Regions from separate parts of the Aliivibrio thorii genome, predicted to be linked through region 2. Evidence: predicted binding sites of a transcription regulator. Region 2 holds the regulator's gene; the other holds the start of a gene.
What was found. Region 2 encodes CRP, which controls carbon source genes, mostly activating them, when cyclic AMP is high. Its sites were predicted from a motif close to TGTGANNNNNNTCACA; they were not measured.
Positions count from the first base shown of each region.

Region 1: a site for CRP is predicted at 2,052-2,067, ahead of AC2IP4_RS02550 (NupC/NupG family nucleoside CNT transporter). Genes of this name have one in related genera too.

Region 1 is NZ_CM170654.1:577,225-581,312, reverse strand. It holds gene AC2IP4_RS02555 (anaerobic C4-dicarboxylate transporter) at 1-502, shown strand, start outside; gene AC2IP4_RS02550 (NupC/NupG family nucleoside CNT transporter) at 585-1,799, opposite strand; gene AC2IP4_RS02545 (DUF2301 domain-containing membrane protein) at 2,233-2,793, shown strand; gene AC2IP4_RS02540 (ABC transporter permease) at 2,921-4,088, shown strand, end outside.
Region 2 is NZ_CM170654.1:309,187-313,274, forward strand. It holds gene astD (succinylglutamate-semialdehyde dehydrogenase) at 1-8, shown strand, start outside; gene AC2IP4_RS01450 (DUF1338 domain-containing protein) at 21-815, shown strand; gene crp (cAMP-activated global transcriptional regulator CRP) at 886-1,518, opposite strand; gene AC2IP4_RS01460 (OsmC family protein) at 1,764-2,165, shown strand; gene hslU (ATP-dependent protease ATPase subunit HslU) at 2,264-3,598, opposite strand; gene hslV (ATP-dependent protease subunit HslV) at 3,621-4,088, opposite strand, start outside.

The sequences.
Region 1 (4,088 bases), 270 kb from region 2:
GTTTGGTGGTGTGATTCTATTAGCGACGAAAACCGATCCTCGTGACGTGCCTAATGGTGTGGTATTTAAATCAGGTATGGTGGCAGCGATAGCTATCTTCGGTATCGCTTGGATGTCTGATACTTACTTCCAATATGCGATGCCTCAATTTAGGGCGGGCATTGTCGATATGGTGACACTTCACCCATGGACATTTGCTTTGGCACTATTCATTGTATCGGTAGTTGTAAACTCTCAAGCAGCAACGGCTCGTATGATGCTACCTGTTGGTCTGGCTTTAGGGTTAGAGCCAGCCTTAGTGATTGGTTTAATGCCTGCCGTTTATGGTTACTTCTTTATTCCAAATTACCCATCAGACATTGCAACAGTTAACTTTGATAGCTCAGGAACCACCAAGATTGGTAAGTACTACTTTAACCATTCATTTATGTCAGTAGGTTTAATCGGAGTCATTTCTGCCTGTATGGTTGGTTATGTATTAGGCCAAATTGTCATCGGCTAATTTGACCTCATATTTTTAAACAAAAGCCCATACGTATTTTCATACAGCATGGGCTTTTTATTTTTAACTTGAAGTTAAATGATTACAACGACAAGCTAAAGAATAATCCCGCTAAACATGCACTCATAAGGTTTGCTAACGTACCTGCCAGTACCGCTTTAAAACCCATATTTGCAACTTCAGCACGACGCTCTGGTGCCATAACACCAATTGAGCCTAACTGAACCGCGATAGAACTTACGTTCGCAAAACCACATAGTGCAAATGTGATAATCACTTGACTGTATGCTGATAGTTGATCTTTATGTTGAACAAAATCAATAAATGCAACGAACTCGTTCAATATTACTTTTTGACCGATATAAGAACCAGCCATCACCATTTCAGCTTTTGGAATACCAATAATCCAAGCTACTGGTGCAAACAAGTAACCAAAAACAGTTTGTAATGTTACGCCAGCAAAACCAAACCATTCAGCAACCATTTCTAAGCCGCTGTTTAGCATAGCAATCACACTAACAAATGCGATCAACATAGTACCTACCGCTACTGCGATTTTCATACCATTCATTGCACCACTTGCTAATGCATCAATAACGTTACTTTGTTCACTTCTATCAATAGTTAATTCATGTTGATCAACTGGCGTTTCTTGTTCTGGGACTAAAATCTTAGCCATCAATAAACTGCCTGGTGCAGCCATAAAGCTTGCTGCAATTAAATATTTAAGCTCAACACCTAAACCTGCATAACCACCAAGTACACTACCTGCAACCGATGCCATACCACCCGCCATTACTGCAAACAATTCTGAGCGAGTCATTTGAGGTAAGAATGGACGAATAAGTAGAGGAGATTCACCTTGAGATAAAAAGATATTACCAGTAGCAACTAATGACTCAACTTTACTTGTACCCAGGAATTTTTGAATTGCACCACCTAAAACAGCAATGACTTTTTGCATGATGCCTAAATAATATAAAGCAGAAATTAAAGCACTAAAGAAGATGATGATTGGTAAGACACGAATTGCGAAGATAAAACCATTTGAAGCTAAGTCACCGAATAAAAATGCAATACCTTCATCCGCAAAACCTAATAAACTAGAAACCCCACTACTAAGAGCTGCTAGCGCTGCTTGTCCCCAAGGAAAATAAAGAACAAGAGCAGCGAAAGAGAATTGTAAAAAAAGAGCTCTTAGAACGGTTTTCCAATTGATAGCTGAACGCTTCTCTGAAAATACCCATGCACAAAAGATAAGCGCACACATGCCTATAAGGCTAAATAAAATGGTCATAATAATGCCTATTTAATAGATTGAGGTAAAGATGAAGAAACGAAAGGACTCGCCATAGAGGATGACGATAAAGGTATAAAGTAGTTACTCCAAGAGGAAGGAATAACATTATATAAAAAGATGTTCATTTGGGTTCCTTTACAAGCTGTTTAACAGTAGCTGGTCCTAATCCTTGGGGTCATTCACTGTTCCATGTGACGGCTTGTATTGGGGGAAGGAGTATACATAGCGCAGATTTAAAATCATCTTTTATGTGATACAAATCACTAATTTTTACTTCCTAGAAAAATATTGACAGCAAATAATTACAAACATGAAAAGTAACCCCTTACGAGCAACATTAAAATTAAACATTTACAACGAAATTCACACAATAAACATTCACTAAGCATGCTAAAGTTAATAATAGAATATCTACCTTGAGTACTTAAATATGGCAAATACAGAACATATTGAGATATTAGATTCTCTAGATAAAATCAGCGTTATTACCTACCGATTGGGCATTACGTTATTTTCTCTAACTCTATTTCTAAGTAGCCTTGCTATTGCCGATGATATTTCGTTGGTATTAATTGATGGCTCATTAAAAGAATTTACTTTTATAACTCTTGCTCTTTCCGCCGCAATGAGTGCTGCAAATTTACATGTTTATGATAAGAAAATAAGAATGCTCATTACCTGGTCAGCTTGGATAGGATTAGTACTATTAAGCTTATTAGATGACAGCCGTTTCTTTTGGCTTCCTGTTGGGTTTATTTTTGTTACTTTTTCTGGCATAGCCTTAAAGGAATCATTCTGTTTTAAAGTGATGGGATTAAGGCTTGTACCATTTCTATTATGTATCGCTACACTGATGTTAGCGATGGAGGTATGGCTTATTGCATTAATATGCTTAGCTCTATCTGGTGTGATTTTTCTTTTTTTAGCCATTCAGAAATGGAGAATGCCTCTTCATTTTGATATTGGTAATAAAGGGAATTATCAAAACTAGCACCTCACTAAAAATGAACTAATTAGTTTACTTTTTGTCTTATTCAATACATTATCAGTGATAGTACATAATCTTATTTCACTACTATTCGCTTATTTTTAATATAGGTATTACTAACAAGACCATGATATTACCATTTTTTTATATTTTACTTATCATGGTTTGCATTCTTCCGCTCCTTCCTGGGATCCTCGGAATTTTAAGTGCATCTTTAAGCTATATGCCCCCAATTGGTCTAGATACCTTATCTTTCAATGGATATATATCTGTCTTTGAATGGAGTGGTATTTGGCACTCCATCTCCTTAACAATAAGCAGTGCCTTTATCAGTACGCTTATCTCTTGTTTGATTACTTTTATAATTCTACAAAGTACATGGCAATTATCTGTTTGGAAAAAAATAGAACCTTTACTATCTCCACTTCTTGCTATGCCTCATGTCGCTTTTGCTATTGGGTTCGCTTTTCTCTTTTCACCAACAGGAATAGCTGCAAGACTACTTAACCCTGTCGGAGATTTTGATTTTCCCGTAATTATTAATGACGCCATTAATGTCGGACTTATTTTAGTTTTGATTATTAAAGAAGTGCCTTTTCTTCTTTTAATGAGCATTTCTATTATGCAACAACTCAATGTCGATCAAACGGCAAAAATAGCAACAAGCCTAGGGTATCAACGTCACCAAATATGGTGGAAATGTATATTTCCACAATGGCTTAAAAAAATACGATTTCCGCTATTAGCGGTGATTGCCTATAGCGTATCAGTGGTTGATGTAAGCTTAATTATAGGGGCAACTAACCCACCCACATTTGCAGTATTAGTGTGGCAATGGTTTAGTGATCCTGATATTCAATTACAGCCTAGAGCAGGTGCAGGGGCTATCATACTCCTTGTTATTTGCTTTTTACTCATAGCTTTTCATCGTTTTCTAGAGTGGGGAATTACAACCTACTGTCGTCATTGGCAAATATCTGGACGCATGGGACTTCGCCTCCCTGGCTTAGCTTTTTTTACTGCTGTTGCAAGTATCGTCGCTCTATCATTACCTGTAATGGTACTTTGGAGTGTTGCACAACGTTGGCGCTTCCCAGATCTCTTACCAAGCACATTTACTTTTCGTTTTTGGAATAGTGAATGGGGAACTCTACTGCCAGTTATTACAGATAGCGTTATTATCGCAATTATCTCTGCCACAATAGCTCTTGCCTTTGCCTTACTTGGGCATGAGTTTAAAATTAAATACAGATGGCATATTCCTTCTCTATTAATCGCTATTCCAATGTTAGTCCCTC
Region 2 (4,088 bases):
CTTTATAAGAGGTGATAGGCATGAATAACGTAACGTCTTTATTTTCGTCATTATGGCAAGATTATATTGCTCGTTTATCCCCATCGGCAGGAAGGGTTCATCAGTTATTATCTAATGGCGATGAATTGATTAACGATCACATTGCATTACGTACGTTTAATTTGCCTAAGGTTGGCTTGCAAACGTTAGCCGCCCCATTTTTAGCAATAGGGTATAAAGCGTGTGAGACGTATGATTTTGAGACTAAAAAACTCAAAGCACAGCATTTTGAGCATCCAGATCCTAATGTGCCACTTGTTTTTATTAGTGAGATTTTAGTTGAAGAGCTATCGCTTGAGACTCAGAACATTATTCATGCTTTGGTTGAACAGGTGCCAGCGCATTATTTTGCGACCAGCGATTTTCTTTCAGCGGGCCGTCCTTGGGCGTTAAGTTTTGAGGAATATCAAATCTTAGCAAAAGAGAGTGAGTACGCTTCTTGGTTAGCTGCTCATGGCTATGGCGCAAATCACTTTACGGTTTATGTTAATCAGCTTGAAGCGTTTGCTGAAGTGGTTGATGTGAACCAACACTTACGTGATGCTGGTTTTGCAATGAACGAAGTGGGTGGTGAAGTGAAAGGCTCTCCTGAGGTTTACTTAGAACAGTCATCAACCATGGCCGATAAAGTGAAAGTGAGCTTTACTGAGGGTGAGTTTGACATCCCTGGTGGATTTTATGAGTTTGCTAAGCGTTATTCGCTACCTAATGGCAAGATATATACAGGATTTGTCGCTGCATCTGCTGATAAAATTTTTGAAAGCACAGACAGTTAATTCTAAAATTTAGGCATAAAAAAACGCAGCTCAAGAGCTGCGTTTTTATTTGTTTAAGATAAGCGTTAAATTAACGAGTACCGTAAACTACAATTGTTTTACCGTGTGCTGAGATCAAGTTTTGCTCTTCAAGCATCTTCAAGATGCGGCCAACAGTTTCACGTGAACAACCTACAATTTGACCGATCTCTTGACGAGTGATCTTAATTTGCATGCCATCTGGGTGAGTCATTGCATCTGGTTGTTTAGCTAGATTCAATAGAGTCTGAGCGATACGGCCTGTAACGTCTAGGAATGCTAAATCACCTACTTTTTGGCTAGTGATTTGTAGACGAGTTGCCATTTGAGCAGAAAGACGCATCAGAATATCTGGGTTTACTTGAATAAGCTGACGGAATTTCTTAAATGAAATTTCAGCCACTTCACAAGGGCTTTTAGCACGAACCCATGCTGAACGTTCTTGACCTTCTTCAAACAAGCCAAGTTCACCGATGAAATCACCTTGGTTAAGGTAAGAAAGGATCATTTCCTTTCCTTCTTCATCTTTGATAAGTACAGCAACAGAACCTTTTACGATGTAGTAAAGAGTCTCAGCTTTTTCACCCGCGTGAATCAAAGTACTTTTTGATGGGTACTTATGAATGTGACAATGAGATAAGAACCACTCTAATGTTGGATCTGTCTGAGGTTTACCTAGAACCATACTTTATACTTCCTCTGCGTTTGCCAAGTAGGCGATGTCCATTTTAAAATAACTGAGCCAAATATCAGTTTGGCCTATACAATATGGTTATCGGAACAAGGCTGCATGTTCGTTGAGATAATTGATAAAATCATACCCTGTTTCGCAACCGATTTCTTGACTTTGATCGTATGAATAGTGCGACCAAGGGCACAGTTTCGTGAAATGGATCATGAGTTTTCCTTTTATGTAGTAAAGAGGCTTTTATGAATGCTGAAGTTAAATGGATTGATGGATTTACTTTCTTAGGTCAATCTCAATCAGGTCACTCTGTGGTAATGGATGGAAATGGTGGTGAAAAAGCCCCAAGCCCGATGGAATTAGTGTTAATGGCCGCTGGTGGATGCAGTTCTGTTGATGTTGTTGATGGTCTAAAATCCGCAAATCAAGAAGTACTTGGTTGTGTTGCAAAGCTATCAAGTGAGCGTCGTGAAACTGCGCCGAAGCTGTTTACTCATATTAATATTCACTTTGAAGTGAGTGGCGATAACCTTAATCCTAAGGTGGTTGAGCAAGTCACCGCTGATTCATTACAGAAATATTGTTCGGTGTGTTTAATGCTAGGTGAAGGCATTGAGGTGACGCATTCTTGGGAAATTATTGCTTAAATAATTCTTTGCAAAGAAAAGCCTCATACATTTTGATGTATGAGGCTTTATTTTTAACTCGTAATAATGAACTGATAATTACGAGTATTAGTCGTCCATTATAGAATAAAGCGACTTAGATCTTCATCTGCGACTAGATCACCCAAGCGAGAGGTAACGTAAGCTGCATCAACAGTTAGGCTTTCACCGTCTTTTTCAGATGCATCGTAAGAGATCTCTTCCATTAGACGTTCCATTACAGTATGTAGACGACGTGCGCCAATGTTTTCTGTGCTTTCGTTCACTTGGAATGCTGATTCTGCAATACGAGTAATGCCATCTTCAGTAAACTCAAGATTAACATTTTCTGTCGCTAATAACGCGATGTATTGTTCTGTTAACGAGGCATTTGGTTCTGTCAGGATACGTTTAAAGTCGTTCGCAGTTAATGCTTCAAGTTCAACACGAATAGGCAATCGACCTTGCAATTCAGGGATAAGATCCGATGGCTTAGCCATTTGAAATGCACCTGAAGTGATAAATAACATGTGATCTGTTTTTACCATACCATGCTTCGTACTTACTGTGCTGCCTTCTACTAATGGAAGTAGGTCACGTTGCACGCCTTCACGAGATACATCACCAGATTGAGAGTTGGAATCTTTACAGATTTTATCAATCTCATCAATAAAGACGATACCGTGATTTTCCACATTGAAAATAGCTTGTTCTTTTAGCTCTTCAGGGTTAACTAATTTAGCACCTTCTTCTTCAGCTAGGGCTTTAAGTGCGTCTTTGATTTTCATCTTACGCTTTTTAGTTGTGTCACCACCAGATAGGTTTTGGAACATACCTTGAAGTTGGTTTGTCATCTCTTCCATACCAGGAGGAGCCATGATTTCTACGCCAACTTGAGGTGCAGCAACATCGACTTCGATTTCTTTATCGTCTAGATTACCTTCACGTAATTTTTTACGGAAAGATTGGCGAGTACCAGAGTCATTATCACCTTCTTCATTTTTACCCCATGCATCGCGTGCAGGAGGTAATAGAATGTCTAGAATACGATCTTCAGCTTGTTCTTCGGCTCGGAATTTTACTTTGTCTACCGCTTGTTGATGCGTCATTTTTATTGCAACATCAGTTAAGTCGCGAATGATGCTATCAACTTCTTTACCGACGTAACCCACTTCAGTAAATTTAGTTGCTTCAACTTTGATGAAAGGTGCATTCGCTAGTTTCGCTAAGCGACGTGCAATTTCAGTTTTACCAACCCCTGTTGGTCCGATCATTAAAATATTTTTTGGTGTAACTTCTGCACGCAACTCAGGGTTAAGTTGCATACGACGCCAGCGATTACGTAAGGCAATAGCAACGGAACGCTTTGCTTTATCTTGACCAATAATATGGCTATCTAGTTCGTGTACTATTTCACGAGGAGTCATCTCAGACATGGGTATTCCTTATTATCTGTCGTTAAACGTTCAATTCTTCAACGGTATGATTATGGTTAGTGTAGACGTCAATATCACCAGCAATAGTTAATGCTTTAGTTGCGATTTCACGTGCATCTAATTCTGTGTTCTCTAATAATGCTGTTGCTGCAGAACGAGCGAAATAGCCACCAGAACCAATGGTAAGAAGGTCATTATCGGCATTAATTAAATCACCAGTACCGCTAATGATTAGAGACGTTGTTTTATCAGCAACAATTAACATTGCCTCAAGACGGCGTAAAGCGCGATCACTACGCCATTCTTTAGCGAGTTCAACGGCAGCTTTGGTTAAATTACCTTGGTGCATTTCTAATTTTCGTTCACACAGGTCAAACAGAATGAATGCATCAGCAGTGCTACCAGCAAAGCCAACTAGAACGGAATCATTGTAAAGGCGACGTACTTTCTTTACGTTACCTTTTGCGATCATATCACCTTGAGATGCTTG